DNA from 4 places in the Kitasatospora sp. NPDC052868 genome. Region 1 is predicted to be linked to each of the others. Evidence: riboswitches for the same ligand, from Rfam matches in the RefSeq annotation. Region 1 holds a riboswitch; each other region holds the start of a gene.
What was found. A riboswitch is a leader RNA that binds a small molecule or an ion and turns the genes downstream of it on or off. The one in region 1 is predicted to bind cyclic di-AMP.

Region 1 (7,354 bases):
CGGCACCTTCTGGCGGCTGGTGCTGCCGCTGGCCCGCCCGGGCCTGGCGGTGGCCGCGTTCTACTCCTTCCTCACCGCCTGGGCCGAGGTGGCCTTCGCCTCCACCTTCATGCTCAGCTCCGACAAGTACACCCTCGCCGTCGGCCTGCAGACCTTCGTCAGCGAGCACGACGCGCAGTGGAACCTGATGGCGGCGACCGCCGTACTGATCGCGATCCCGTCCTCGGTCCTCTTCTACCTGGTGCAGCGTCACCTCGTCACCGGCCTGACCGCCGGTGCCTCGAAGTCCTGACCTGCCGCCCGCTCACCGCCTAGTCCCCAAGGGATACCGTCCATGACCCAGAACCTGGCCGACACCTCCCGGCCCGCCGCCGACGCCACCGCTCACAAGGCCAGCGCCGGCGCGTCCAGAGGCTGGTGGCGGGACGCGGTCATCTACCAGGTGTACCCGCGCAGTTTCGCCGACTCCAACGGCGACGGCATGGGCGACCTGCCCGGCATCCGCAGCCGCCTGCCCTACCTGCGGGACCTGGGCGTGGACGCCGTCTGGCTCTCCCCCTTCTACGCCTCCCCGCAGGCGGACGCCGGCTACGACGTCGCCGACTACCGTGCGGTGGACCCGATGTTCGGCACCCTGCTGGACGCCGACGCGCTCATCCGCGACGCCCACGCGCTGGGCCTGCGGATCATCGTGGACCTCGTCCCCAACCACTCCTCGGACCAGCACGAGTGGTTCCAGCGCGCCCTGCGCGAGGGCCCGGCATCGCCGCTGCGCGAGCGCTACCACTTCCGTCCCGGCAAGGGCGAGAACGGCGAACTGCCGCCCAACGACTGGGAGTCCATCTTCGGCGGCCCGGCCTGGACCCGCTCGGCGAACCCGGACGGCACCCCGGGCGACTGGTACCTGCACCTGTTCGCCCCGGAGCAGCCCGACTTCAACTGGGACAGCCCGGCCGTCGCCGACGAGTTCCGCTCGATCCTGCGCTTCTGGCTGGACATGGGCGTCGACGGCTTCCGGATCGACGTCGCGCACGGCATGGTCAAGGCCCCCGGCCTGCCCGACCTCGGCGGCGCCGACCAGCTCAAGCTGCTCGGCAACGACGTGATGCCGTTCTTCGACCAGGACGGCGTGCACGAGATCTACCGCAGCTGGCGCAAGATCCTCGACGAGTACCCGGGCCAGCGGATCGGCGTCGCCGAGGCGTGGACCCCGACCGTCCAGCGCACCGCCAACTACGTCCGCCCCGACGAGCTGCACCAGGCCTTCAACTTCCAGTACCTGGGCACCTCCTGGGACGCCGCCGAGCTGCGCGAGGTGATCGACGTCTCGCTCGACGCGATGCGCCCGGTCGACGCCCCCGCCACCTGGGTGCTCTCCAACCACGACGTCACCCGGCACGCCACCCGGTTCGCCAACCCGCCCGGGCTCGGCACCCAGATCCGCACCGCCGGCGACCGCGCCCTCGGCCTGCGCCGCGCCCGCGCCGCCACCCTGCTGATGCTCGCGCTGCCCGGCTCCGCGTACCTCTACCAGGGCGAGGAACTCGGCCTGCCGGACGTCACCGACCTGCCCGACGAGGTCCGCCAGGACCCGTCGTTCTTCCGCCAGGCCGGCCAGGACGGCTACCGCGACGGCTGCCGGGTGCCGATCCCGTGGTCCGGCACCGAGGCGCCGTACGGCTTCGGGCCGACCGTCGGCGGCCCCAGCTGGCTGCCGCAGCCCGCCGAGTGGGCCGGGCTCAGCGTCGAGGCGCAGACCGGCGACCCGACGTCCACGCTGGAGCTGTACCGCAGCGCGCTGGCCGTCCGCCGCGCGCGGGCCGACCTCGGCGCCGGCACCGCGGTCGAGTGGCTGGACGGCCCCGAGGGCACCCTGGTGTTCCGCCGCGGCTCGTTCGTCTGCACCGTGAACACCACCGCCGAGCCGGTCCGGATAGCCGCGCCCGGCCGTCTGCTGCTCTCCTCCGCGGACGCGGTGGTGGACGGCGGCGAGACGGTGCTCGCTCCGGACAGCACCGACTGGTGGGCGGTCTGACGTGGTTGCAATAAGCTCTGGGACCGTGACTACGGCGCGACTTTCAGACATCGCGGCGCAGGCGGGGGTCAGTGAGGCCACCGTCTCCCGCGTACTCAACGGCAAGGCGAACGTGTCCGCCGCCACCCGGCAGACCGTGCTGGCGGCGCTGGACGTGCTCGGCTACGAGCGCCCCACCCGCCTGCGCCAGCGCAGCGCGGGCCTGATCGGGCTGATCACCCCGGAGCTCAGCAACCCGATCTTCCCCGCGCTGGCGCAGGTGATCGAGCAGGTGCTGAGCCGGCACGGCTTCACGCCGGTGCTCTGCACCCAGACGCCGGGCGGTTCCACCGAGGACGAACTGGTGGAGATGCTGGTCGACCGGGGCGTGGCGGGCATCGTCTTCGTCTCCGGCCTGCACGCCGACACCACCGCCGACCACGACCGGTACGCCCGGCTGACCGGCCGCCAGGTGCCGTTCGTGCTGATCAACGGCTACAGCGAGAAGATCGACGCGCCGTTCATCTCGCCGGACGACCGGGCCGCGATGTGGATGGCCGTCCAGCACCTGGCCGAACTCGGCCACGAGCGGATCGGGTTGGCCGTCGGGCAGCGGCGCTACGTGCCGGTGCTGCGCAAGATCGAGGGCTTCACGGCCGCGATGCGCGAGGTGCTCGGCCGGACCGCCGAGGAGGCCCAGGACCTCGTCCACCACACGCTGTTCAGCGTGGAGGGCGGGCACGCGGCGGCCGGCGCGCTGCTCGACAAGGGCTGCACCGCGATCGTCTGCGGCAGCGACATGATGGCGCTCGGCGCGATCCGCGCGGTGCGCCAGCGCGGGCTCTCGGTGCCGCAGGACGTCTCGGTCGTCGGCTTCGACGACTCGCCGCTCATAGCCTTCACCGAGCCGCCGCTGACCACCATCCGCCAGCCGGTCGAGGCGATGGCCACCGCGGCCGTCGACGCCCTGCTGGAGGAGGTCGGCGCGAACGCCGTCCAGCGCGGGGAGTTCATGTTCCAGCCGGAGCTGGTGATGCGCGGCTCCACCGGCGCCAGGGCCAGGTGAACCGACGAGGGGCCCCCGGAGAGCAGCCGCTCTCCGGGGGCCCCTGCGCGTGCCTGCTCAGCCCTCCTGGGCGGTCGGGCGGTCCGGGGCGACCCGCCGGCCGTCCTCGGAGTCACCGGTGAGGCTCTCGGTGCGCCGGCCCCGGGCCAGGTAGTCGCGCAGGACGAGTTCGACCGCGTCCTGCGGGTTCCTGGTACCGGAGAGCATCATCGCGTCGATGGCGAGATTGGCGTCGAGCGTGACGGTGACCTGGGCCATGGTGACTCCTCCTCGGGGCCGAAGCAGCAGCATGCCCGCTGCGGGCCGATTTGACCATGGCCGAGGGCAGGCCGCGACCCCCGGGGAGGAGCCGACCGGACTCTCCCCGGGGGTCGCGGCGGTTCGGGCCCGTGCGGCCCTACCGCGGGGTGGTCAGACGCGGCCCGCGAAGTCCGGCGCCCAGTTGGCGATGGTCTGGGTGCGGACGCCCGAGCTCGGGTTGGCGGCCTCGACGTACTTGCCGTCGCCGATGTACAGCGCGACGTGGTAGACGCCCGAGTCCTGGCCGTTGTTGGACCAGAACAGCAGGTCGCCCGGCTTGAGGCTGTCCAGCGAGACGTGGGTGCTGGCGGCGGCCTGGTCGGCGGCGACCCGCGGGACGGAGATGCCCGCGGCGCGCAGCGCGGCCTGGGTCAGGCCGGAGCAGTCCCAGCCGCCGTTGCCGGTGCCGCCGTAGACGTATGCCTGGCCGACCTTCGACTGGGCGAAGGAGACCGCGGCGGCCATGCTGCCGGTGGCGGCCTGGGCCGGGGCCGGGGTCTCGGCCTGGGCGGCGGGCTTGGCGGCCGGGGCCTGGGTCTGCGCGGCCGGCTTGGCGGCGGTGGAGCCGGCGGCCTGGTCCGAGGTCGAGGAGGAGCGGTTGAACCAGTCGAAGTTCTTGCCGGACTCCTCGGACTGCTGGGCCTGGCCGCGGTCGCGCAGGGCCAGGTGCTGGCCCGGGTAGATGACGTGCGGGCCGTCGGCCAGGACGTCGCGGTTCAGCTCGTAGAGCCGCTCCCAGCCGCCCTGGACGTTGTTCTTGTCGGCGATCGCGGAGAGCCAGTCACCGGCGATGACGGTGTACTCGGCGGACTTCGCCTGGCCGTCCTGCTGGCGGTACTGCTGCCAGTTCCGGCCGCCCTTGGCGGAGTCGGAGGCGGCCGGCTTGGCGGCGTCCGCGGGGGCCTGGGCCGCGGGCTTGGCGGCGGGGGCCTGGGCCGCGGGCTTGGCGGCGGGGGTGGCCGGCTTGGCGGCCGGGGCGGGGGTCTGCGCGGCCGGCTTGGCGGCGGTCGCACCGGCCGAGGTGTCGACGGCGGCCGGGGTGCCGCCCTTGGTCAGACCGGCCTGGACGGAGCAGACCGGCCAGGCGCCGGGACCCTGCGAGGCGAGCACCTTCTCGGCGATCGAGATCTGCTGGTCCTTGGTGGCCTGGTTGGCCTGCGCGGCGAAGGCGGTGCCGCCGAAGGCGGCCCAGGTGCTGGAGGTGAACTGGAGGCCGCCGTAGAAGCCGTTGCCGGTGTTGATGCTCCAGTTGCCGCCGCTCTCGCACTGGGCGACCTTGTCCCAGGTCGCGACGGAGGCGGCGGAGGCGGTGCCGGAGGTGAGGCAGGGAATCGTGAGGCCGATCCCGACGACGCCGAGGGTGGCGATCGCGCGGCGGGTACGGCTGGACAGGCTGGTGCCGTTGCTGGGCAGCATGGTGACGCGGTCCTCTCCCACGCCTGCGAGGTGAGCTGTCGGATTCGGGCTGGAGTTGCCCGGCCGCGCTGTGGACGCGGCTTCACCCCTAGCCCTGGACCGGTACGGGACCGGTCGAGGGCGACTTACCTGTGGGTCCCCCGCTCCTGCCGTGGTGCGTTCTGCGCTGCCAGCGCAACCGACGGCAGGACTCGGCGTTGCGGATGAGCTGGGTCCGTGTGGCCACGAACGGGGAGCACGTTAAGCAGACTTAAGTTCAAACCGCAAACATGTGTGATGAGCGCCACAGTGTGCCGGTCTGGCCTTTTGTGCCTGTCCATCATGATCAGAAATGACCGTTTTCGAGCAACGCCCTTGCGGGTGAGTGCAACTGCCTATGCTTCAGAGCGTCGCGACCGACGCAGCCGTCTGGGGGGAGGGCTACGCAACGATGGCCATGGACGAGGACCCGCGCGCCGAACGGCCGACCGTCGGGGTGCGGGGAGCGCATCGCCGGGCAAAACGCCACAGTCCGGACATTCCGTCGGCGGCGGCCCGAACTCCCGTACCGCGCCGGACGATGCTGCGCTGGCTCGCCGTCGGCACGGTGTTCTCCGCGATCGCCGGCGAGGAGGTGCTGCGCCGCTCGCTGACCGGGCCGACGCAGCCGGTCGCCGCCACCGGGGCCCCGGCCGCCGGGGAGGCGCCCGGCGGACACCGGCACGGCGGGCCCGCCACCGCCGACCCGTCCGGCCTGTCCGCCGGACCGCCCGAGGGCGGCGGCGACGGCACCGCCGCCGCCCAGGCACCGCCCGGTCAGCCCGCCGCCGCACCCACCGTCGACCAGGGCGGCCGCCGCTGGTCGGATCCGGCCGGCTGGGGCGGCGCCGTCCCCGGCCCGGGGAGCGCCGTCCGGATCACCGACCGGGTGCTGCTCGACACCGACGCCACCGTCGCCTCCCTGCTGGTCGAACCGACCGGAGCGCTGACCTTCGCCGCCGACCGCACGCTCACCCTCGCCTCGGCCGGCAACGTCGAGATCCGCGGCACCCTCGCCCTCGCCCCCGACGGCGCCGCCGTGCACACCGTCCGCTTCCCCGCCGTCGACGAGCGCCGCTTCCAGGGCGACGGCATGCAGGTGGTCGACACCGACACCGGCCTGTGGGTGACCGGCGCCGGCTACCTGCGGCTGGACGGCGCCGCCAAGACCGCCTGGGTGCGCGCCGCCGGCGGCCTGCGGGCCGGCGACGCCTCCGTCAGCCTGGCCGCCGCACCCACGGGTTGGCTGCCCGGCGACGAACTGGCCGTCACCCCGACCGGCCCGCCCGACGAGGACGGCTTCTCCACCCGCTACGACCTGGCCACCGTCCGGTCCGTCAACGGAACCACCGTCACCCTGGACGCCCCGCTGGCCCACCCCCACCCCCGGGTGGCCGCCGGAGGGGGCGTCACCGTCGGCGCCGAGGTGCTCAATCTGACCCGCAGCGTCCGGGTCGAGGGCACCGCCAAGGGCCGCGCCCACGTGCACCTCACCAGCTCCCGGCGCGCCGACGTCCGGCACGCCGCGCTGCGCTGGGTCGGCCCGCGCGCCGACACCAGGGCGACCTGGAACGGCCCGGACGGCGCCGCCCCGGTCACCGCGCCCGTACTCGGCCGGTACGGGCTGCACTTCCACATGCTCGGCGACACCACCCGCGGCACCGTCGTCGAGGGCGTGGTGGTCCGCGACGCCGGCAGCCACGCCTTCGTCCCGCACGCCAGCCACGGCATCACCTTCCGCAGCTGCATCAGCCACGACACCTGGGAGGACGCCTACTGGTGGGACGGCCCGCTGGACACCCGGACCCCGCAGCGCCCGTCCGACGACATCGTGTACGAGTCCTGCGTCGCCTCCCGGACGGTGCTGGAACCGGCCCCCCGGGCCTACCGGCTGACCGGCTTCAACCTCGGGGCCGGCACCGGCGGCAAGGCGCTGGACTGCATCGCGGTCGGCGTCCAGGGCGCCACCGGCGCCTCCGGCTACGAGTGGCCGGAGAACAGCGAGGGCGTCTGGACCTTCCAGCGCTGCCTGGCCCACAACAACCTGCAGGACGGCATCTTCGTCTGGCTGAACGCCCGGCACCACCACGTGGTCACCGAGTTCGCGGCCTACCACAACGGCGGCTGGGGCATCGAGCACGGCGCCTACCTCAACGACTTCGACTACACCGCGAGCGTCCTGTACGGCAACGGCGCCGGTGGAGTGGCCCTGCACGCGCTCGGCCGGGACAGGGGCAGCCTCTTCGACGGGCTGCTGATCGACGCCGCCGGGCAGAGCGACTTCGCCGTGGCCACCGCGAAGCACCAACTCGCGGGGGAGGCCGTCACCTTCAGCCGCAGCCTGTTCACCGGCTACCGCAGGGCCGGCGTCGCCTTCCGGGCCACCGGCGACGGTAAACCGGACGACATCGCGGTACTGGACTGCGAGTTCGGCGGCAACGAGCTCTGGATCGACCCGGAGTCCCAGCCGCCCAGGAGTATCGTGCTGCGCCGGGCCGGGCGGTCCGAGGCCGTCCAGGTGGGCCGGGCGGACGGCGGCG
Region 2 (7,354 bases), on a different contig from region 1:
CCGAGACGAACGAGGGAGCGCAGTGGAGTTGGCCCCGGCCACCGAGTCCGGTACTTCCAGCGGCGCCGACGGCACCGGCACGGCGCTGGCCGTCCGCCAGGAGCCCCCGCAGACCCCTGCCCGCCCCGCCGGGCGCGCCGGGGCCCTGTGCGCGCTCGGCGCGAGCTGGCTGGCCAGCCGGGCGCTGCTGCTGCTCCTGGTCACCGGGGTGCTGAAGGTCGGCGGCGGGGACGTCACCGCGGACGTCTCGGTGATCTACCACGGCTGGTACGGAGTCCTGCAGACCGGCACCTTCCCGCTGGACGACGTGACCTGGCAGTACCCGCCGGGCGCCGCGCTGATCATCCTGCTGCCGGGCCTGCTGCCGTGGTCGTACATCGTGTCGTTCTGGGTGCTCTGCGGGGTCGCCGACGTGGTCGCGATGGCGCTGCTGGTGCGGACCGGGCTGCGCCGGGGGCGGGCGCTGACCGGCGCCTGGGTCTGGGTGGCCGGCGTGCCGCTGCTCGGCCCGATGATCTACAACCGGTACGACATCATCGTCACCGCGATCGCGGTGGCAGGCCTGATCGCGCTGGTCCGCCGCCCCGCGCTGGGCGGGCTGCTGCTGGGCGTGGGCGGGATCATCAAGATCTGGCCGCTGCTCGGCCTGATCGGCACGCCCTCCGGCCGGCGCACCCGCCGCGCCTGGACGTCCGCCGCGGCCACCGCCGCCTCGATCGGCTTCCTGCTGGCGGCCGGTATGAACGGCGCGTTCGAGTTCCTGACGTTCCAGAAGGACCGCGGCATCGAGGTGGAGTCGGTCGGCGCGCTGCCGCTGCACTTCGCCCGGATGGCCGGGGCCTGGGACGGCAAGGTGATGATGAACTACGGCTCGGTCGAGATGCTCGGGCCGTGGGTCACCGTGATCACCAAGGTGATGATGGCCGGCACCCTGCTGGGCTTCGGCTGGCTGCTGCTGTGGCGCTTCACCGCCAAGCGCCGCAACGCCGCGACCATGTACGACGCCGGCCTGACCGCGCTGCTGATCTTCACGGTGACCAGCCGGGTGATCAGCCCGCAGTACCTGGTCTGGCTGGTCGGCGTCGCGGCGGTCTGCCTGACCGTGCGCGGCACCAGCCAGCGCCCGGTGGCGGTGCTGGTCCTGATCGCGACCCCGCTGACCACGGCCGAGTTCCCGTTGATGTTCAGCCAGGTGTACAACAGCCAGGCCGGGGGCGTGACGGTCCTGGGCCTGCGCAACGGGCTGCTGCTGGCCGCCACCGTGCTCTCCTGCGTCCGGCTCTGGCGCTCCACCCGGGGCTCGGCCCAGCTGCCGCCGACCATCGTGCTGGCCCGCCCCGAGCCGGCCTCCGTCGGCGGCTACCCGGTGCGGCCCGGTATCGCGTACGAGCAGGACCTGCTGGACGGCATCGAGCGGCCGACCGTGCCGGCCACCCAGACCGCGCCACCGCCCCAGCGGCGGCGCTAGGCGCCAGCCCGTCCGGCCCTCAAGGCAGGCCCCCAAGACCGGCCCTCAAGACCGGCCGGGACCGAGCAGCCTTGCCGTCTCGGCGATCCACAGCCTGGTGAAGGCCTCCAGCCCGAGGCCCAGCTCGGCCCCGAGCACCCGGTCCAGCAGCCGGTCGCGCTCCTGCGTCCCGTCCGCCGCGCCGACCGCCCGGTAGAGGGCGACCAGCCGCTCGGGCCCGTGCCGCCGGGCGATCAGGTCGCAGGCCAGCCAGGACAGCTCGTACGCCTGGGCGATGCCGCCGGCGCCCGCGGTGAAGTCCCGGTCGGCGGGGAGCGCGGTGGGCAGCCTCCCGGCGGCGACGTCCCGGGCCAGCTCGGGGGCGATCTGCCGCGCGGTGCGCCCGGAGCCCAGGTAGCCCGTCCAGTCGGCGACGCCCTCGGAGAGCCAGAGCGGCGTCCAGGCCCGGGTGTCGGCCCGGGTCGCGACGTGCACCGCCTCGTGCGTGACCACCACCTGCCGGCCGAAGGCGCTGAGCCGCCCGTACGCCTCCGGGTTGACCAGGATGCGGTCCGCGGGGGTGTCCAGGGGCGCGCCGGGGGCGGCCGTGGTGACGGCGGCCATCCCGGCCCAGTCCGCCGCCCCGGCCTCCAGCAGCCGGGCGAACTGCTCCTCGGTGGCGGGCAGTTCCAGCAGCAGCCGACCCGCCCAGCCGGTGCCCCAGACCGCCTCCACGGCCGGGACGGCCAGGTCGGCGAGGGCCGCGGGCTCCGCCGGGTCCGGCCCGCCGGCCAGCCCGAGAACGAGGGCGCGCGCGCCCCGGGCGGCCCGGACGGTGCCGAGGTCCCAGATCGGCGGGGCGCCGCCCGCGCTCTCCTCGTGCTCGACCCGCCAGCCGTCGGCGGCCCGGATCAGGGCGAGCCGGCGCGGGTACACCACCGGGTGGTCGTCGTAGCCGTCGATCCGGACCGCCAGCTCGGCGGAGACGGCGAGCCTCCCGAGCTCGCCGGCCGGGCCGGGCACCACGTTCCGGTAGACGGACTCGGCCGCCGGCACTCCCGCGGGCAGCGTGCGCCCGGCCAGCAGCGCGGCCACCTCGGCGCGGTCGTCGGCCGCCGAGCGGACGGGGGCGGCGGGGGCGGCCCGCGGCAGCGAGAGCTGGGCCAGCCCGCCCACGGCGAGCAGCAGCGCGCCGCGCCGGGAGAGCCCGCGGCGGCGCCCGACGGCATCGGCGCCGCCCGCGGAGCCCTCCGCGGCGCCGTCGGCACCCTCCGCGCCGTCGGCCCGGGTCGGATCGGTACGGCTCAGAGCCGGACCACCCCCGCGACGGGCATCGCGTTGACGCTCTCGTAGCGGACCTTGGCACCCGGGTAGGGGGCGTGCACGATCACCCCGCCGCCGGCGTACATGCCGACGTGGTGCATGTCCCGGTAGAAGATCACCAGGTCTCCCGGTCGCGCGTCGGAGATGCTGACCCGCTGGCCGGCCGACGCCTGGGCCTGCGAGGTGCGCGGCAGGGTCACTCCGGCCTGCCGCCAGCTCCAGTACATCAGACCGGAGCAGTCGAACGCGCGGGGGCCGGTGGATCCGTACACATAGGGCGAACCGATCATCCGGACCGCGGCCGCCAGCGCGGCGGCGCCCCGCTCGGAGGCGGGCGGCGCCGTCCCGAGGTCGAGCCGGTCCGTGCCCCGGGTGGCGCGCTGCTCGGCCTCCCGGGCGTCCTGCGCCGCCATCCGGGCCCGCTCCGTGGCCCCCAGGCTGTTGAGCAGCCGCTGCGCCTTGGCCAGCCGCTGCTGGATCTGCTGCTTGCTCTCGGCGAGGGCGTGCCGGGTCTGCTCCAGCTCGGCCAGCTTGGCGGAGGTCTCGGTGCGCCGCTGGTCCAGCCGGCGCTGACGGGCCACCACCTCGTGCAGCGTCTCGTTCTGCCGCTCGGCGGCGAGGTCCAGGGTGCGGGCCTTGGCGAGGTAGCCCTCGGGGTTCGTGGAGAGCATCAGCTGGACGGTCTGCGCCATGCCGCCGCCCCGGTACTCGGCGCCGGCGACCGTGGCGAGGTCGCCGCGCAGCTGGTTGAGCTCGTCCTGGGCGACGGCGATCTGCTGCTGGAGCGCGCCGGTCTCGCCCTGCAGCCGCTGCTGGACGTCCTGGGCGGCGTTGACCTTCTCGGAGGCCTGCTCGGCCTCCTCGTACAGCTGCTCGACCTGGGCCTTGACGTCCTTGCGGCTCGACGGCCCGTCCGGCGGTCCCGGGACGGCCTGGGCACTGCCGCCCGCCGTCACGCCCAGCGCGGTGGTGGCCGCCGCGGTGAGCACCAGCGCACGGGCGAGGACGTGTACACCTGACAGTTGGGGACGGCGGTGCACGGCCATGCGGTGGCGGTTCCAATCCTGCGGTCCGGCCCCGCCGCCACCCCCGGAACGGGCGGCTCGGGAAGCGGGAGTCCGGTGGCAGACGTTAGCGAGTCCCGGCGATCGAGTCCAAACCCCTCCCAACCCGAATATTTGACCCCTAATCGGACATCAGCTCGACCAGCCGGAAAAGCCGCAGGCCCGGCCTCCCGCGAGGGGAGACCGGGCCTGTCGGAGCCGATCGGGGATCAGAGGCGCACGATGACGGAGACCGGCATGTTGGAGGCCGCCTCGTAGCGGACCGAGGCACCCGGCTTGGGGGCGTGGATGACCTGGCCGCCACCCACGTAGATGCCCACGTGGTGGTTGTCGCCGTAGAAGATCACCAGGTCGCCCGGCTGGGCGTCGGCGATGTTCGAGCCGATCCGGGTACCGGCACTGGCCTGCGCCTGCGAGGTGCGCGGCAGCGACACGCCGGCCTGGGCGTACGCCCAGCTGGTGAGGCCCGAGCAGTCGAAGGAGCTGGGACCGGTGGCGCCGTACACGTACGGGGCGCCGAGCTTGCTCTCGGCGGCGGCGATCGCGGCGGCGGCGCGCGAGCTGTTGGCCGCGGGCGCGGCGGGCTTGGCCGGGGCGGGCTTGGCCACCGGGGAGGGCGCCTCGGACGGCGCGCTGATGTCGCTGCGGGGGGCGCTGTCGCGGGAGGCCCGCTCGGCGTCCGCCTTCGCCTTGGCCTCGGCCCTGGCGGCGTCCGCCTTGGCCTTCGCCTCGGCGGCGGCCTTGGCCTCGGCCTGGCGCAGCGCCTCGCGCTCCTGCTCGGTCAGCGTGTTGAGCAGGTCCTGGGCCTTGGCCAGCTTCGCCTGGACGTCCTCCTTGGACGCCTTCAGCTGCTGGGTGGTGGCCTCGAGCTCGCCGAGCTTGCCCTGGGCCTCGTTGCGGTCCTGGTCGAGCCTGCGCTGCTGCTCCTGCAGGTCCTTCAGCGCACCGGACTGGGTGCTGCTGGCCTGGGTCATCGCCCCGGCCTGGGTCAGGAAGTTGTCCGGGCTGGACGAGAGCATCAGCTGGACCGTCGGCGATATGCCGCCGTTGCGGTACTGCTCGCCCGCGAGCTCGGCGAGGCCGCCCTGGGCCTCGGTCACCGAGGCCTGCTGACGCGCCACCCTGTCCTGGAGCTCGCCGACCTGCTTCTGCAGCTCCTGCTGCTTGGCCTGCGCACCGTTGTACTTCTCGGTGGCGACCTCGGCCTGCTCGTTGAGCTGGTCGACCTGCTCCTTGACCTGGTCCTTGGTCGGCGTCGGGTCGGCGTGGGCACCGGACTGCGCGGAGAGCGCGACGGCCGCGGCGGCGGCGGCGGTCAGGATCGAGACGCGGGCGCGGCCGGCGGGCTTGGGACGACGATGGGACGCCACGAAGGCGGACTCCTTCTTCCTACATCCGCCTACCGGGTGAGCTGACGGGTTCGGGCTGGAAGCGTGCCCTACGACGCCTCACCGACCGTTCCACCGGTCGACCTGGCGCCGATTCACCCCGGAGGAACGTGTGGTTCCCCGGCTCCGGTCCACAGCGCCCCCGACTACTGGGCTCCCCGTCGGGCAGAAGACCTGCCCCGCTGCTTCACGAACTCGGCGGTAACCCCCGCCGCCACCCTGAGTGGGTGATCGACTGTGCGGTGGTTCGAATCCCGACCCTAGTGACAGAACCGTGATCCGTTCAAATCCTTGTCAGAAAAAAGACGGAACAAGTCCCAAGTTCATTTGTGAATATGACCGGGCGTGATCGCCGGCGTACGCGGAGCTGATCGATTCTCACCATGTGGTCGACTGACCCCCGTCGATGGCGTGTCCCACATCACAGGAGCCCGACATGGCAGCGGGCGTGGCGATCCGTCAGCAAATGTCCGAATTGAAGGCATTGCAGGGCATTGGCCCTGCAATGCCCGAAGGACCGTCAGACCCGGCGGATCGCGTTGATCTTCATCGCGTCGGCCTTCATCACCTTGACCACGTCACCGGTGTGCGGCGCGTGCACCACCATGCCGTTGCCGATGTACATCCCGACGTGGCTGCGGTCGTCGCGGTAGATGATGAGGTCGCCCGGCTGGGCCTCGGCCAGCGAGGGCACCCGCGAGCCGTAGTTGGCCTGCGCCTGCGAGGTGCGCGGCAGCGAGACGCCGGCCTTCCCGTACGCCCAGACCATCAGCCCGGAGCAGTCGAAGGTGTTCGGGCCGACGTCGCCCCAGCCGTACGGCGAACCCTGCTTGCTCATCGCGTTGGTGACGGCCGCGCCGGCGAACCCGGAGGCCTGCGGCAGGGTGCCGAGGTCGGCCCGGGCCGCGTCGCGCGAGGCGCGGTCGGTCTGCTGCTGGGCGGCCTTGAGGGCGGCCCGGTCGGCGGCGCTGAGCGAGTTCAGCAGCGCCTGGGCGTCCCTGAGCTTCTGGTTGACGTCCGCCTTGGCCTGGTTCAGCTCCTTGGTGGTGTTGTCCAGGGAGGCGAGAACGGCCGCGGCCTCGGTCTTCTGCTGGTCCAGGCGGCGCTGCTGGTCCTGCAGCCCCTTGAGCGCCTCGGCCTGGCTGGAGCTGGCCTGCTGCACGCTGGAGGCCTTGTCCAGGTAGCCGGACGGGTCGGAGGAGAGCATCAGCTGCACGGAGGGGTCGATGCCCCCGGTGCGGTACTGCGCGCCCGCCACCTCGGCCAGGCCGGCCTGAAGCTGGGTCATCTGGTCCTGGCCCCGGGCCACCTGGTCCTGGAGCTGGTCCGCCTGCTTGCGCAGCTGGTCCGTCCGCTCCTTGGCGCCGTTGTACTTCTCCGCCGCCTGCTCCTGCTCCTCGTTCAGCTGGTCGATCTGCGCCTTCACGTCCTCCTTCTTGGAGGGGTTGGGCGCAGCGTGGGCACTGACCTGGGCGGAGAGGGCGACCGCGGTCGCTGCGGCGGCGGTGAGCACGGAGATCCGCGCGCGGCTCGCCTGCTTGGGACGGCGGTGGGAGGCCAAGGGGACTGCTCCTTCTTCCATCGGCCTCACCCGAATGAGTGAGAATCCGGAAAATAGGTTTGACGCCAGACCCTAGTGAAGATCACAGCTTTGCGCCACTCCCCCGATGGCGTGAACCCCCGTCCACCGCCATGACTTCACAAGACCGCCACACCCTCGCAAACCAGCGGCTGACCAGGCGTCACTCCGCTTTCCCCGGCCGTTGCCGGGCTCAGGGGCGGGCCAGCCGGTTCAGCAGCAGCACGGAGGCGACGGGGCGCGCGCCCGCCTTCCGCACGCCCTCCGCGACCTCCCGGTCGGTGGAGACCACCACCACCGGGCGGCCCTGCGGCTCGGCCCTGACCAGTCGGCGGATCAGCTCGTCCGCCGTCTCGCCGGTCCGGCTGAACCGCACCCGCACCCCGCGCGGCGGCGCCATGATCACCGGAACGTCCAGGTCCTGGCCGTCGAACACACAGGTGACCTCCGCCTGGGTGCGCTGGGCCAGCATCGCCAGCCCGCCCAGCAGCCGGATCCGCTGCTGCTCCAGCGGCAGCGCCGGATAGCCGGTCTTGGTCACGTTGTAGCCGTC
Region 3 (7,354 bases), on a different contig from region 1:
ACTCGCTGCGCTGCGTGCTGTGGCTGCTCATGGCCGGCCTCGGTCCTCGGGTCTGTCGTGACGGCTTTCCTACTGACCCCTGAAGCCTGTCAAAAGGCGCTCCCGCCGGACATCCGGCTCCCCGCCGAACCGTGGGTGGGGTTAACCCCCCGCCCCGGTCCCCGCCCCCGTCCCCGCCCCGGTCCACTCCCCGGCCAGCAGGGAGTACTGGAAGGAGTCGTACCAGGTGCCGCGCAGGTACAGGTCGTGCCGGATCCGGCCCTCCAGCTGGAAGCCGGCCCGGGTGAGCACCCGGCAGGAGGGGGCGTTGTCCACGTCGACCCGGGCGGCCAGCCGGTGCAGGCCCAGGGCGCCGAAGGCGAAGTCGCAGAGCAGTCCGGTGATCTCGCCCGCGTAGCCGTTGCCCCAGGTGTCGCGGCGCAGCGCGTAGCCGAGGAAGGCGGAGCGGTGGTCGCCGAGGGTGAGGGCGGCCATCCCGATCGGGGCGGCGTCGTCGTCGCCGTCCTCGCCCTCGGCCGCGGCCGGGGTGACGGCGAGGCGGTAGACCGTCCGCTCGTCCTTGAGCGCCTCCTCCAGGTACTGCTCGATCTGGTCGGCGCAGCTCTCCCGGTCCCGGGGTTCGAAGGGGAGGTAGCGGGTGGTCTCCGGGTCGCCGAAGACCGCGTGCAGGGCGTCGGTGTCGCCCGGCGTGTGGTGGAACTCGCGAATGGCCAGCCGGGGGCCGGTGAGTCGTACGGGGACCATGCCTGCCGACCCTACCCGCCGCTTACCGGTTACCGTACGTGACATGGAAGAAGAAGACCTGCGGCTCGCCCCGCGCACCAAGGCCGCCGAGCTGCTCGCCTGGGCGGAGGCGGAAGGCCGCGACCCGGTGGGCGAGGAGCCGCTGCGGACGGTGTTGGCGTTGCTGGAGCTGGGCGAGGGCAGGATGCGCGACGGCTGGCCGGAGCTGACCTCGGACGCGGTGGAGCAGCTGCTGGTCGAGCGGCTGTACCTGTACGTCCAACCCGCGCCGGAGCAGGACCCGTTGGCGTACGGCGAGGCGGTCCGGCTGCTGGTCGACCACCAGCGGGCGGCGAAGCGGCTGAACGCCAAGCGGCAGGAGCGGCTGCACGCCGAGGCCGAGTGGCAGGGCGAGGTGGCGACCGGTCTGCTGCGCCGGGCCGACCTGGTGACCTGGCCGCGGCTGTACGCGCTGCTGCTGCACGCCGCCGGGGTGGACGTGGCGGACGACGCGGCGGTGCGGGCCTGGCTGGAGGCGTTCCGGGAGCTGGCGCCGCAGGAGCGGTCGGCCGCCTACGCCGCGCTGGCCGAGGCCGGGTGGCTGGACGAGCTGGACGAGGAGGGCTGGGGCGAGGCCCGGATGCTGACGGTCGGGATGGCCACCGACGGCGCCCGGCGGCTGCTGGAGCAGGGCCTGATGCGGCGCAGCTACCGCAACCTGGCGGCGCTGAACGCGCTGGGCCGCCCGATGCCGGACGAGCTCGCCGGGGACTTCGGCGCGTTCGAGGAGGCCGCGGTCGAGGTGGCGCTGGAGCTGTCGGGCGAGTGGACGGTGCCTGGGCTGGCGCAGCTGCTGGTGACGGAGTTCCCTGAGCTGGCGCCGGAGCCGGGGCAGGAGGAGATCGACGCCTACCTGGCGCGGCTGCCCCAGGAGTAGCGCGGCCGCCCCCGGAACAGCGAGGCGCCCCGGTCCGCAGTGGACCGGGGCGCCTTCGACCGTAGGGGGCCCTGCCTCAGGGCGTGATGCCGCGCTGCTCGAACCAGGTCTCCGGGTCGACCGGGGCGCCGCCGCCGGGGCGGACCTCCAGGTGCAGGTGCGGGCCGGTCACGTTGCCGGTGGCACCGACCTTGCCGATCTGCTGGTTGGGGACGACCTTGCCGGAGCCCTTGATGATCGAGGAGAGGTGGCAGTACCAGATCTCGGTGCCGTCGGGCAGCGTCTCGACGATCCGGTAGCCGTACGAGCCGGACCAGCCGGCCGAGGTGATGGTGCCCTGGCCGACCGCGTACACCGGGGTGCCGGTGTCGGCGGCGAAGTCCAGGCCGGTGTGCAGGTGGGCCCAGTAGGAGGCGCTCTGGCCGTAGTGGGCGGAGAGGTTGTAGTCGCGCACCGGCAGGTTGACGGCGGCGAGCTTGGCCTTCTCGGCGGCCTCGGCGGCGAGCCTGGCCTCCACCTGCTGGGCGGCGCGCTTGGCCTCCGCCTCCTTGGCGGCCTGCAGGCGGGCGGTCTCGTCGGCGGCGGTGCGCTGGCTGTCGGCCTGCTGCTGGATGCGGGCGGCGAGCGCGAGGCCCGGGTCCGCGGAGAGCGCGACCGGGGCCTCGTCCGGGGTCTCGATGGCGGGCGCCGCGGCCGGGGTGGCGGAGGCGAAGCCGGTGGCACCGAGGGTGGCGGCGACGGCGGTGACGCCGAGCAGCGGCGCGGTCCCGCGGGTCTGGCGGGGCATCCGGTGCCGGTTGGTGTCGGCGGGCTGCGGGGCGTGCTCGTCGGCCGGGCCGCCGTATCCGCCGCCGTGGGCGGGCGGCCAGGGGTGGTCGAGCAGTTGGGTGCCCGAGCCGGAGCCGGGCAGGTGTGCCGGAGAGTGCGTCGACGCCACGGAGGCGCGCTCCTTTCCTTCCTTCGCGCCTACCGGGTTAGCTGACGGGTTCGGAGCAGGAAGGTCTCCTACGGCCGGGCCTGGGCCTGGCCGATTCACCCCAAGGAACATGGTTCCCCGGCTCCCTGACCTGCCCGGAGGCGGGTCGTCGGGATTAGGCGACGGCGCACGGTGCCGTCTGGGTACGGCGTTGCCGACCGCGCTGCGTTATCAAACGTTAATCCTAGGAGCCCCTGATTCCAAGCCATCCGGATGGGACGACCTGAGACCGCCCGGGCAGTACGTGGCCTGATGGGCGATTTGTGAGGCTTGAGCACAACTGACACTACCGAACGTGATGAGACGTCAACGAACGGACGCCGGGTTGAGTACTTCTACTCATGTGCGGCGCGCCCCGGCGCCACCATCCTGGCGCCATGAACGCACCCGTGCAGTCGCGCACCACGTCCGCGTACTACATCCAGGCCGTCCTGTCCTTCGCCCTGTCCGGCGTCGCCCTCGCGATCGGGATCGCCTACCTCCCGGTCGACGCCTGGACGCGGGCCTTCCTCGGACTGGGCCTGCTCTACACCGTCACCTCCTCGTTCACCCTGGCCAAGGTGATCCGGGACCGGCAGGAGACCAACGAGATCGTCACCCGGGTGGACCAGGCCCGACTGGAGAAGCTGCTCAGCGAGCACGACCCGTTCAAGGTGGAGGGGGTCTGAGCCGCCCGGGACCGCCCGGGACGGAGGCTCACCCGAAAGATTCCTCGGTCGATAGCTTGACGGCTAAGGCTATTAGCCTTAGCTTTATGGCTATCGGCAGAACCGCCGATGACGCGCACGGCGGACCGAGGAGGCCCACGATGACCGGCTCCAACACCCCCACCACGCAGTTCCTCGACGTTCCCGGCGGCCGGCTGGCGTACGACGACACCGTGCAGGGCGACGGCGCCCCGGTCGTCCTCCTGCCGGGGATGCTCGACAGCCGGACCGCGTACCGCCACCTGCGCCCGCTGCTCACCGCCGCGGGCCGCCGGGTGATCACCATGGACCTGCGCGGCTTCGGCGAGTCCTCGATCGCCTGGGACGACTACTCGCCCGCCGCGATCGCCACCGACGTCATCGCGCTGCTCGACCACCTGGGCATCGAGCGCGCCGTCCTGGCCGGCAACTCGTACAGCGGTGCCAGCGTGGTCAAGGTCGCCGGGGACGCCCCCGGGAGGGTCGCCGGGATCGTCCTGCTGGACGCCTTCATCGAGAACCTGCCGCCGAACGCCCTGCAGCGCGCCGCCTTCGGCGTGATGGGCGCGCTGCTGGTGCACTCGCCCGCGTTCTGGGGCCTCTACCACCGCAAGATGGCCTACCCCGGCGCCAAGCCGGCCGACTTCGACGCCTACGTCGACGGACTGGTCGCCGCCATGCGCACCCCGGGCCGCAAGGCCGCCACCCGCGGCTATGTGCACGGGGACTCCGCACCGACCGGCTGGAGCGCCGCCGTGCAGTGCCCGGCGCTGGTCGTGATGGGCAGCAAGGACCCCGACTTCCCCAAGCCGGAGCTGGTCGCCGACCGGCAGGCCGCGGCGCTGCACGCCCGCAAGGTGATGATCGAGGGAGCCGGGCACTACCCGATGGCCGACCAGCCGCAGGCCACCGCCGACGCCCTGCTGCCCTTCCTCGCCGAACTGGCCTGAGCCGCCCCCGGCGCCGACCGTCACGGCCGCCCGCCCCGCCCCCGCCCCACCCCTTCCGAGCCCACTCCCCCGGTACGGAGACCGCACATGCCCCGAGTCGGACTGACCCCCGAGCAGGTCGTCGACCACGCCCTCGCCCTGATCGACGAGCAGGGCCCCGAGGCCCTCACCCTGGCCGCCGTGGCCGCCCGGGCCGGCGTGGCCACCCCCTCGCTGTACAAGCACGTCAGCGGCGGCCTCGCCGAGCTTCGCCGACTGATCGCCGTCCGGGTCACCCAGGAACTGGCCGACCGCCTCGCCGAGGCCGCCCTCGGCCGGGGCGGGGACGACGCCGTCGCCGCCGTCCTGCGCGCCTACCACGGGTACGCCACCGAGCATCCGCACCGCTACTCCGCGCTGCCGCAGGCCCCGCAGCCGGACGACGAGCTGACCCGGGCGGCCGCGCGGCTGGTCGGGGTGATCGTGGCGGTGCTGCGCGAGTACGGCCTGGGCGGCTCCGAGGCGATCCACGCCGCGCGCACCGTCCGCTCGCTCGCCCACGGCTTCGCCTCGCTGTCCATCGGCGGCGCCTTCCAGCTCTCCGAGGACCTGGCCACCACCCAGGACCGGCTGATCACCGTCCTCACCAGCGGTCTGCGCAGCTGGCCCCGGCCCTGACCCGCCGCCCGGACACCGGCGGAACCTCTGGTGTGTTTCGAACAGTCAATCGCCACCAATCGGGCAAGACGGGTTAGATTGGCCCGGCTCACAGGTGGTCACGACCCGCGACCGCCCACCCCGAGGCGGAGGTCGACGTGCCCGCACCGAAGGCGAGGCCGCGCCGACCACGGGTGTTCCCGCTGGGCGGCGCCCTCGGGCGCTGGAGCGGACGGCTGCTGGACGGGGACCGGACGGCCGAGCGGAACGCACTGCTGGCGATGCTCGCCCTGACCGTGCTCCTGAGCGGCCTCGCGATCGCGGCGCCGAAGAGCTGGCCGCCGTCCTCGATGGTGCTGCCGCTGGTCGTGGGCGGGCTGGTGCTGCGGCGGGGCCGGCTGCTGGTGCTGGTCTGCGCGGCGCTCACCGGCAGTGCGCTGAGCGCGGTGGTGCACCACCCGCACGGGGTGCGGGTCGGCGTGACGATCGTCCTCGCCGCGACCGGCGCGACCGTCCTGACGGCCAACCGCTTCCGCGACCGGCTGGGCCTGCGCGGCACCCGCGGGGACTCCATGCTGCTGGAGCTCGCCGAGCACACCCGGACCCTGGGCCGGCTGCCCGACCGCCTGCGCGACTGGCACTTCGACGGCGCGCTCGCACCGGTCGGCGGGAACTCCTTCTCCGGTGACTTCCTGCTCTGCACCCACCGCCCCGAACAGGACCTGCTGGAGCTGCTGCTGGTGGACGTCTCCGGCAAGGGCAGCCGGGCCGCCGCCCGCTCCACCCACCTCTCCGGCGCCTTCGCGATGCTGCTCGGAAGAGTCCCGCCGGAGGAGTTCCTGCCCGCCGCCAACGACCACCTGATCCGGATGGGCTGGGAGGACGACTTCGCCACCGCCGTCCACCTCGCCCTGCACCCGGCGACCGGCCGCTACCGGCTGTTCAACGCCGGCCACCCGCCGCCCGCGCAGTACCGCGGGGCCGGCGGCGGCAGCTGGCAGGTGTCGGCCCCGGGCGGCCCGGCGCTCGGCCTGCTCGCCGACGTGCCCTACCCCGCGAGCGGCGGACGCCTCGGCCCCGGGGACGCGCTGCTGCTGTTCAGCGACGGCGTGGTGGAGGTCCCGGGCCGCGATCTGGACGAGGGGGTCGACCGGCTGCTGACCGCCGCCGAGCCGGTGCTCCGGGCCCCGGGGGCGGCGCTGCGGCACTCCGCCCGGGGCGCCGCGGACCGGCTGGTGCGAACGGTCGCCCGGAATGTGGCCGACGACCGGACCCTGGTGCTGGTACGCCGCCTGGGCCACCATTCCCCGACATAAGAAATAAGCTATTAAGAATTAAGGACCCGCTAGGACACCCACCCCCTCGGAGCGGAAAGGCCGGGTATCCCGATGGACCTGACCTCGCCATGGCTCCCCCCCTCCGAGGACGAGAGCCGGACCCCGCGCAGCAGCCCCACCGCGCGCACGGCGATGCGCTGCGTGCGCTTACTGCTCGGGTGCACCACCGCCGCCGAACTCCTCGGCACCGTCCTCGCCGAGGGTCCGAACTGGATCACCGGCGAGGGCTCCGCGTTCTACCTGCTGGACTCCGCCGGAATGCTCCGGCTCACCGCCTCCCACGGCCTGCCCGACTGGGCCCATGAGCGCTACGGCGTCGTCGACCCGGCGAGCGACCTCCCCGCCGCGATGGCCCTGCGACTGCGCCGCCCCTATCTGCTGAGCCCCGAGCGCACCAGCGTCGACTACCCCAACCGCAACACCGGCATGGGCACCGGCATGGTCGCCATCATCACCCTGCCGATGATCGTCGACGAGCAGCCGCTCGGCGTGCTCGCCCTCGCGCTGGCCCACCGGGGCACCGTGCCGCGCCGCGACCTGGACGTCCTGGAGACCCTCGGCGACGCCTGTGCGCACCGGCTCGCCCATCTGCTCGACCACGCCGGCGCGGAGCCGGGCACGAACCGCACGGTCCGGGTGGGCGCGCCCGACACCGACCGGACCGCCGGGCTCGCCCACCCGATGCTCTCGCTCGCCGTCCGCTCCGCCGGGCACGGCGCCTTCGAGCGCGACCTGGTCACCGGCGAGAGCTTCTGGGACGCCCAGGCCTACCGGGTGGTCGGCCGTCCGGCGCCGGAGGACGGGCCCGGTACCGCGCCCGAGCTGGACCGGCTGGTCCACCCCGAGGACCTGCCCGACGTCCAGGCCGCCCTGGCCGAGGCGCTCGCCACCGGCGGCCCCTACCGGCTGCTCTACCGGGTACCGCGCCGCGGCGGCGGGGTGATCCGGATCGAGGAGACCGGCGAGGTGATGCTCGACGTGCACGGCCGGCCGGTCCGGATCGCCGGCCTGCTGGCCGACCTGGACCGGGTCCGCGCGCCCGAGGAGCACCCGCCGCCCACGGCCGAGCCGGGTGGCGCCGGCGCCGCCGGGGCCCGCTCGGCGCTGCT
Region 4 (7,354 bases), on a different contig from region 1:
AAGCGTTTCGCGACCGTCGCCGACGAGCTGCTGGTCGCGTTCAACCGCCTCGAGGAGCTGATCGCCCGCTACCCGCTGCGCGGGATCAAGGGCCCGGTCGGCACCGCCCAGGACATGCTGGACCTGCTCGGCGGCGACACCGACAAGCTCGCCGAGCTGGAGCGCCGGGTGGCCGGCCACCTGGGCTTCGACAACGTGCTCACCAGCGTCGGCCAGGTCTACCCGCGCTCGCTGGACTTCGAGGTGCTCACCGCACTCGTCCAGCTCTCCGCCGCGCCCTCCAGCCTGGCCAAGACCATCCGGCTGATGGCCGGCCACGAGCTGGTCACCGAGGGTTTCAAGGAGGGCCAGGTCGGCTCCTCCGCGATGCCGCACAAGATGAACACCCGCTCCTGCGAGCGCGTCAACGGCCTGGCCGTCATCCTGCGGGGCTACGCCTCGATGACCGCCGAGCTCGGCGGCGACCAGTGGAACGAGGGCGACGTCTCCTGCTCGGTGGTCCGCCGGGTCGCGCTGCCGGACGCGTTCTTCGCGTTCGACGGCCTGCTGGAGACCTTCCTGACCGTCCTCGACGAGTTCGGTGCCTTCCCCGCCGTGATCGAGGCCGAGCTGGACCGCTACCTGCCGTTCCTCGCCACCACCAAGGTGCTGATGGGCGCGGTGCGGGCGGGCGTCGGCCGGGAGACCGGGCACGAGGTCATCAAGGAGCACGCCGTCGCCTCCGCGCTGGCGATGCGGGCCGGTGCGCGGGAGAACGAGCTGCTGGACCGGCTCGCCGCCGACGAGCGGATCCCGCTGGACCGGGCCGCGCTGGACGCGCTGCTCGCCGACCGGCTGTCCTTCACCGGTGCGGCCGGCGCCCAGGTCGCCGAGGTGGTCCGCCGGATCGAGGCCGTCGCGGCCGCGTACCCCGAGGCCGCCAAGTACGCCCCGGGTGACATTCTCTGACGAGTCGTCAGCCTGTTGAAGGCCCCGTCGCCGATCCGGTGGCGGGGCCTTCGCCGTGCCGCGTCGCGAGGTGGCCGGGGTCCAGCGGCGGGCCGTTGGTGCCGCAGGTCCACTGGCAGTCCGGCTCGGCCACCGGGTGGTCCTCGGCGGCCAGCACGTTGCCCCGGACGGAGGTGAAGGCCACCACCGCGCCGGCGACCAGCAGTCCGGCGCAGATCAGCATCGCGGTGTGGAAGGCCGAGTCCACCGAGGCGGGCACCTGGTAGGCGTCGCCGCTCAGGCCGGCCAGCGCCGGCAGGGCGGCGACCGCGAGCAGGCCGGCCGCGCGGGCGGCGGCGTTGTTGACCCCGCTGGCGATGCCCGCGTGGCGGACCTCCACCGCGGCCAGCACGGTGGCGGTCAGCGGTGCCACCAGCAGCACCATCCCGCAGCCCATCACGGTGACGGCGGGCAGGACGTCCGCCCAGTAGGAGGCGTCCGGCCCGATCCGCAGCATCATCAGCACGCCGGCCGCGCAGAGCAGCGGGCCGAGGGTGAGCGGCAGTCGCGGTCCGATCCGCTTGCCCAGCCGGCCGGCGCGGGCGGACAGCGCCAGCATCAGCACGGTGATCGGCACCAGGGCCAGCCCGGAGACCAGGGGGGAGAACCCCGAGACGATCTGCAGCTGCACGACCAGCAGGAAGAAGACGCCGCTGAAGGCCGCGTACACGCAGAGGGTGACCAGGTTGACGGCGGTGAACAGCCGGGAGGAGAAGAGGCCGAGCGGCAGCATCGGCTCCGCGGTGCGGCGCTCCACGGTGACGAAGGCCGCGCCGAGGGCGAGGCCGGCCGCGCCGGTCACCCAGACCCCGGGGGAGAGGCCGCCGCCCGCCGCCGTCAGCGCATAGGTGATCGCGCCGAGGGCGAGCGCGGCGAGTGCGGCGCCGAGCACGTCGAACCGCCCGGTGGCGCTCTCGTCCCGGCTCTCCGGGACGTGCCGGGACGCGACCGCGACCACCAGGACGGCGAGCGGCACGTTCAGCAGGAAGATCCACCGCCAGCCCGGGCCGTCTACCAGCCAGCCGCCGAGGAAGGGCCCGATCGCGGCCGACACCCCGCCGAGGCCGGACCAGAGGCCGACCGCGGCCGAGCGGTCGTCCGGGTGGAAGACGGCCTGAAGCATCGCCAGCGAGCCGGGGGTGAGCAGCGCTCCGCCGACGCCCTGGACGGCCCGGGCCGCGATCAGCACCCCGATGGTGGGCGCGGCGGCGCAGGCCGCGGAGGCGAGCGCGAACCAGACCACGCCGAGCAGGAAGACCCGGCGCCGCCCGTAGCGGTCGCCGAGCGCTCCGCCGAGCAGGATCAGCCCGGCCAGGGTGAGCAGATAGGCGTTGAGGGTCCATTGCAGTGCGGCGAGCGGGGCACCGAGATCGGTGCCGATCCGGGGCAGGGCGACGTTCACCACCGTGCCGTCGAGCATCGCCATGCTGGAGCCGAGCACGGTCGCCAGTAGTACCCAGCGGCCCTGCGCGGTGCCCAGGCGCAGGGTGCCGGCCTCGGAGGTGGCCACGGCCTGATCGTGCGCCCCCGGGGGTCGACGTGACAAGGGTCACCGGCGGTGTGTCGGTGGATGGCTTTCCGTACTTGATCGCATGCGCACCGGTCATGAAATGGACGGAACGTGGTCGAACGATCGCGCACGGTCAATGGATTGTGTGCGCACCGCGTAGCCGATCATTCGGAGCGTCACGGTGCCCCGGGCTTTTGTTGCGGGTTCAAGAGATCGACATTGCTTCACCCGGACGGATGGGTTTTAGTTCAGCGACCGCCCGGCATTAGCCCGGGTGGCCACCGGGTGGAACGCCTAGTCCTGCCGCTGCCCGGTGGTACGAACTGAACTCTGTTCGGCAGGAGCGGGGGACCCAAAGGTAAGTCGCCGGACCGGAATTCACGGTCCGGCTTGGGGTGAAGCCGCATATGCGGCCGGGCAACTCCAGCCCGAACCCGACAGCTCACCTCGCAGGCGTCGGAGAGGAAATACCCCATGCCCGCACAGGCTCGTCGTATCGCCCTGCCCCGCGCCGCCCGCATCGGTATCGCCACTGCCGTCACCGGCGCCGCGTTCGCCCTCCCGCTGGTGACCACCATCAGCGCCCAGGCCCACACCGCCCCTGCCGCCAAGGCCGGGCAGACCAGCACCTGGACCGGCGCCACCAGCGTCGACGCCACCCCGGCCGCGGCTCCGGCCGCCGCCGAGCAGGCCGCCCCGGCTGCGGCTCCGGCCGCCGCCCCGGTCGACCAGAGCTACAAGGTCGTCGGCGGGGACACCCTGTCGAAGATCGCCGCCGCCAAGAACGTCGAGGGCGGCTGGCAGGCGCTCTACGACCACAACCGCTCGGTCATCGGCGGCAACCCGAACCTGATCTTCCCCGGTCAGCAGCTCGCGCTTGCCGCCAAGGCCGCTGCCGCTCCGGCCGCCGCCGAGGCCGCCAAGCCGGCCGCCCCCGCCGCGAAGCCGCAGGCCTCGCAGGACTCGGTCAAGCCGGCCGCGAAGCCCGCCGCCCCGAAGCCGGTCCAGGCTGCCAAGCCGGCCCAGGCCCCGGCCACCAAGCCGGCCGCCCCCGCCGCGAAGCCGGCCGCCCCGGCCGCCACCCCGGCCCCGGCCGCCGTCGCCAGCACCTCGGGCTACGTCTCCCCGGTCGCCAACCCGAAGCTCGGCACCGCCTACGGCGTGGCCGGCTCGATGTGGGCCTCCGGCCACCACACCGGCGCCGACTTCGTCGCCTCCACCGGCACCCCGCTGCGCGCCATCGCGGCCGGCACCGTGGTGAAGGCCGGCAACGGCGGCGCCTACGGCAACGAGGTCGAGATCAAGCTCGCCGACGGCAAGTACGCCCAGTACGCGCACCTGTCCTCGATCGGCGTCTCGGTCGGCCAGACCGTGACCGCCGGCCAGCAGATCGGCCTTTCGGGCGCGACCGGCAACGTGACCGGCCCGCACCTGCACTTCGAGATCCGCACCGGCTCGGAGTACGGCTCCGACATCGACCCGATCGCCTACCTGCGCGCCCACGGCGTCAGCATCTGATCGGTCGTCTCCACCGGCCGGTCGGCTGCGACCGGTCGGCTCTGATCGGCCGCTTTCGAGCGGCCCTCGGACCACCGCTGGACGCGGGGCGAACGACCTCCGGGATGGTCATGTCGGGTGACCGCTCGACCGGGGGATCGCCGCACCACCAGCGGCACCACGGGCGCGGGACACGCCCAGGCCGGCCCGGTTCGCGAACCTCCTTCGCGAGCCGGGCCGGCCGCTGTCGTTTCCGGGTGCGCCTTGTGGTGATCCGTCATATCGGTTTGTGCGTGAGATCTTTCGCCCGTCCATCGGCTAGTTCCGGTGGGCGGGCGCCCTGTTGTGGGCGACGGTGAGCAGCTGGTGTACCTGCAGCCCGAAGTCCTCGGTGTCCCTGGCGGGTTCGGGGAAGACCAGGCGGACGTCGCGGTGGCCGTGCGGGTGGTCCAGGCGGAGCACCAGGCCGTACCGGTCGAGGGCGAGCGGGCGGACGTCGGGGCGCTCGGCGAGCAGGTTCGGGTCGAGCAGCCGGGTCAGGACGGCGAGCGCGTCGGGGTGGTCGTCGGCCAGGTGGGTGAGCAGTCCGGCCTCGTGGCGGGCGAGCGGGTCGGGCCCGGCGAGGGCGAGGTCGGCACCGGTGAGCGCGGTGGTGCCGTACGGGGTGGAGAGCACGGCGTGGGCGACGTCCAGGCGCAGGTGGACGCTGAGGCCGTCGTGGGCGAGGTGGACGAGGTGGAGGCGGCCGGCCAGGGAGACCCGGCCGCGCACGCGGTCGCGGACGGCGACCGGGGCGATGTCGGTGAGGTCCAGGACGACGGCGAGCCCCTCCGTGGCGTGGGCGGCGGCGATGGTGAGCGGCGCGTCGAGCGGGGCGCACATCCGCAGTGCGGCGCCGTGCACCGACACGGGGGTGTCGAGCTCGTGGTACTCGCCGCAGGCGCGGACCACCACGGAGGAGGTCGCGGTGAGCAGGCCGCAGACCCGTTCGGCGGCGGTGGGTTCGGGCGCCTCGACGTCGATGGGGCTCTGGCTCATGACGACCTCCAGTCAGTTAGGTGAGCCTAACCTAATGACTGGGGAGGGTGAGGGCAAGGCGCCGCAAGGAATGTGCGAGTGGGGATATGGCGCGCTTGCAAGTATCCGGCGTCCGGTCGTATTGTCGACGCTGGTAGTTGCATGTGCAATCGTCCTGCTCTGGAAAGCGGTCCCCTCATGCCCCTCGCGCTCCTGGCGCTGGCGATCAGCGCCTTCGGCATCGGTACCACCGAGTTCGTGATCATGGGCCTGTTGCCCGAGGTCGCCGGCGACTTCTCGGTGTCCATCCCCACCGCCGGCCTGCTCATCTCCGGCTACGCGCTCGGCGTGGTGGTCGGCGGCCCCCTGCTCACCATCCTCGGCACCAAGGCCCCCCGCAAGGGGATGCTGCTGACGCTGATGGGCCTGTTCATCCTCGGCAACCTCGTCTCCGCCCTCGCCCCCGCCTACGGGCTGCTGCTCACCGGCCGGGTGCTCGCGGCCTTCGCGCACGGCGCGTTCTTCGGCATCGGCTCGGTGGTGGCGGCCGACCTGGTCGCCCCGCACAAGCGGGCCGGTGCGATCGCCCTGATGTTCACCGGCCTCACCGCCGCCAACGTCCTCGGCGTACCGATGGGCACCCTGCTCGGCCAGCACTTCGGCTGGCGCTCCACCTTCTACGTGGTCGCGGCGCTCGGTGTGATCGGCTTCGCCGGCATCGCCGCACTGGTGCCCGTCCAGCCGCGCGCCGAGGACGCCCGGCTCGGCCCGGAGCTCGCCGTCTTCCGTCAGCCGCAGATCTGGCTCGCGCTGACCATGACGGTCTTCGGCTGGGGCGGGATCTTCGCGATGTTCACCTACATCACGCCGATGATGACCGAACTGGCGGGCTTCGCCGACGGCAGTGTCACCTGGCTGCTGTTCCTGTTCGGCGTCGGCCTGTTCGTCGGCAACCTGTTCGGCGGCTGGTTCGCCGACCGGGCGCTGATGCGCAGCCTGTACGTGATCCTCTCGGTGCTGGCGGTGCTGCTCTTCGCCTTCACCCTCGCCGCGCACAGCAAGGTCGGCGCGATCGTCACCATCCCGCTGATCGGCCTGTTCGGATTCGCGACGGTGGCGCCGCTGCAGAAGCGGGTGATGGACCAGGCCGCGGGGGCGCCCACGCTGGCCTCGGCCGCCAACATCGCCGCGTTCAACCTGGGCAACGCGCTCTCCGCCTGGCTCGGCGGGCTGGTCATCTCCTCGGGGCTCGGCTACGACGCGCCGAACTGGGTGGGCGGTCTGCTCACCGCCGCCGCGCTGGGGGTGGCGCTGTTCTCCGGTGCGCTGGAGCGGCGCACGGCGAAGCGGACCGGGCGGGTGGTGGCCCGGGGCACCGTCCCGGAGGAGACGGGAGTGGCCGTCGGCTGACGTCGGCCGCCGCCCGCGGATGCGCCGGGGCCCGGACGGGGAGCTCCCGTCCGGGCCCCGGCGTGTGGCCGTGGCCGGCCGAGGTCAGCCGATGACCGCCTGGGCGTCGATCTCGACCAGCATCGGCTCCTGCGGCAGCTCGACGAAGATCGTGGTGCGGCAGGGCTTCACGCCGCCCGGCTTGATGTTCTCGTCGATGAACTCGGCGTAGACCTCGTTCATCAGGGGGAAGTCGGCGCGCTTGGTGAGGTAGACGCGGAACATCACCACGTCCTCGATGGTGGCGCCGCCCGCCTCGACGATCGCCTTGACGTTCTCCAGCGTCCGGCGGGTCTGCGCCTTCACGTCGCCGTGGTGGAGGTACTCGCCGGTGGCCGGGTCCTGCGGGCCCTGGCCGGAGACCTGGAGGATCGGGCCCTTGCGGACGCCCTGGGAGAACATCCAGGCCGGGGCGGGGGCGCCGTCGGTGCGGACTTCGGTCTTGTCGCTCATGTGCTTCCTCGGTGGTGGCGGGTGCCGGTGGTGCCGCCTGGTGTCGCGGGCGGCCCGGTGGGGTCGGCTCGGGCGGGTGCGGTCGGTCGGGTCAGCCGGTCCTGGGGGTCTGCCCGCAGTCGGCGGAGACGGCGCGGGCGGTGGCGAGCAGGGCCGGGAGAAGCTCCAGGACCTGCTCATAGGGCAGGACGACGTCCGGGACGGAGATGGAGACCGCCGCGACGACCCGCCCGGTGGCGTCCCGGACGGGCGCGGCCACGCAGTTGATGAAGGCCTCGTGCTCGGCGTGGTCCTGCGCCCAGCCCTGGGCGGCGACCTTGTCCAGCTCGGCGAGCAGGGCCTCGGGGGTGGTGAGGGTGCGGGCGGTGTGCGGGGTGAAGTCGATTCCGGCCGCCACCCGGCGGCGCTCGGCCGGCGGGAGGTCGGCGAGCAGCACCTTGG

Region 2: it holds a riboswitch for cyclic di-AMP, as region 1 does, so the genes downstream of both, ACIGZJ_RS01935 (NlpC/P60 family protein) here and ACIGZJ_RS03750 (transglycosylase family protein) in region 1, are expected to answer to the same signal.
Region 3: it holds a riboswitch for cyclic di-AMP, as region 1 does, so the genes downstream of both, ACIGZJ_RS26365 (M23 family metallopeptidase) here and ACIGZJ_RS03750 (transglycosylase family protein) in region 1, are expected to answer to the same signal.
Region 4: it holds a riboswitch for cyclic di-AMP, as region 1 does, so the genes downstream of both, ACIGZJ_RS29760 (peptidoglycan DD-metalloendopeptidase family protein) here and ACIGZJ_RS03750 (transglycosylase family protein) in region 1, are expected to answer to the same signal.

What each region holds. Positions count from the first base shown of each region.
Region 1 is NZ_JBITZW010000002.1:15,967-23,320, reverse strand. It holds gene ACIGZJ_RS03770 (sugar ABC transporter permease) at 1-292, shown strand, start outside; gene ACIGZJ_RS03765 (glycoside hydrolase family 13 protein) at 335-2,035, shown strand; gene ACIGZJ_RS03760 (LacI family DNA-binding transcriptional regulator) at 2,061-3,080, shown strand; gene ACIGZJ_RS03755 (hypothetical protein) at 3,138-3,338, opposite strand; gene ACIGZJ_RS03750 (transglycosylase family protein) at 3,492-4,817, opposite strand; cyclic di-AMP (ydaO/yuaA leader) riboswitch at 4,804-5,003, opposite strand; gene ACIGZJ_RS03745 (hypothetical protein) at 5,356-7,354, shown strand, end outside.
Region 2 is NZ_JBITZW010000001.1:430,563-437,916, reverse strand. It holds gene ACIGZJ_RS01950 (glycosyltransferase 87 family protein) at 23-1,468, shown strand; gene ACIGZJ_RS01945 (hypothetical protein) at 1,514-2,623, opposite strand; gene ACIGZJ_RS01940 (NlpC/P60 family protein) at 2,752-3,816, opposite strand; gene ACIGZJ_RS01935 (NlpC/P60 family protein) at 4,044-5,204, opposite strand; cyclic di-AMP (ydaO/yuaA leader) riboswitch at 5,215-5,371, opposite strand; gene ACIGZJ_RS01930 (NlpC/P60 family protein) at 5,743-6,783, opposite strand; gene ACIGZJ_RS01925 (NYN domain-containing protein) at 6,995-7,354, opposite strand, start outside.
Region 3 is NZ_JBITZW010000018.1:25,840-33,193, forward strand. It holds gene ACIGZJ_RS26350 (sensor domain-containing protein) at 1-31, opposite strand, end outside; gene ACIGZJ_RS26355 (GNAT family N-acetyltransferase) at 142-744, opposite strand; gene ACIGZJ_RS26360 (hypothetical protein) at 788-1,660, shown strand; gene ACIGZJ_RS26365 (M23 family metallopeptidase) at 1,737-2,597, opposite strand; cyclic di-AMP (ydaO/yuaA leader) riboswitch at 2,610-2,768, opposite strand; gene ACIGZJ_RS26370 (YiaA/YiaB family inner membrane protein) at 3,014-3,304, shown strand; gene ACIGZJ_RS26375 (alpha/beta fold hydrolase) at 3,445-4,272, shown strand; gene ACIGZJ_RS26380 (TetR/AcrR family transcriptional regulator) at 4,360-4,929, shown strand; gene ACIGZJ_RS26385 (SpoIIE family protein phosphatase) at 5,067-6,224, shown strand; gene ACIGZJ_RS26390 (SpoIIE family protein phosphatase) at 6,297-7,354, shown strand, end outside.
Region 4 is NZ_JBITZW010000024.1:16,106-23,459, forward strand. It holds gene purB (adenylosuccinate lyase) at 1-948, shown strand, start outside; gene ACIGZJ_RS29755 (MFS transporter) at 956-2,497, opposite strand; cyclic di-AMP (ydaO/yuaA leader) riboswitch at 2,809-2,968, shown strand; gene ACIGZJ_RS29760 (peptidoglycan DD-metalloendopeptidase family protein) at 2,972-4,015, shown strand; gene ACIGZJ_RS29765 (DUF2470 domain-containing protein) at 4,313-5,032, opposite strand; gene ACIGZJ_RS29770 (MFS transporter) at 5,210-6,421, shown strand; gene ACIGZJ_RS29775 (RidA family protein) at 6,506-6,913, opposite strand; gene ACIGZJ_RS29780 (IclR family transcriptional regulator) at 7,005-7,354, opposite strand, start outside.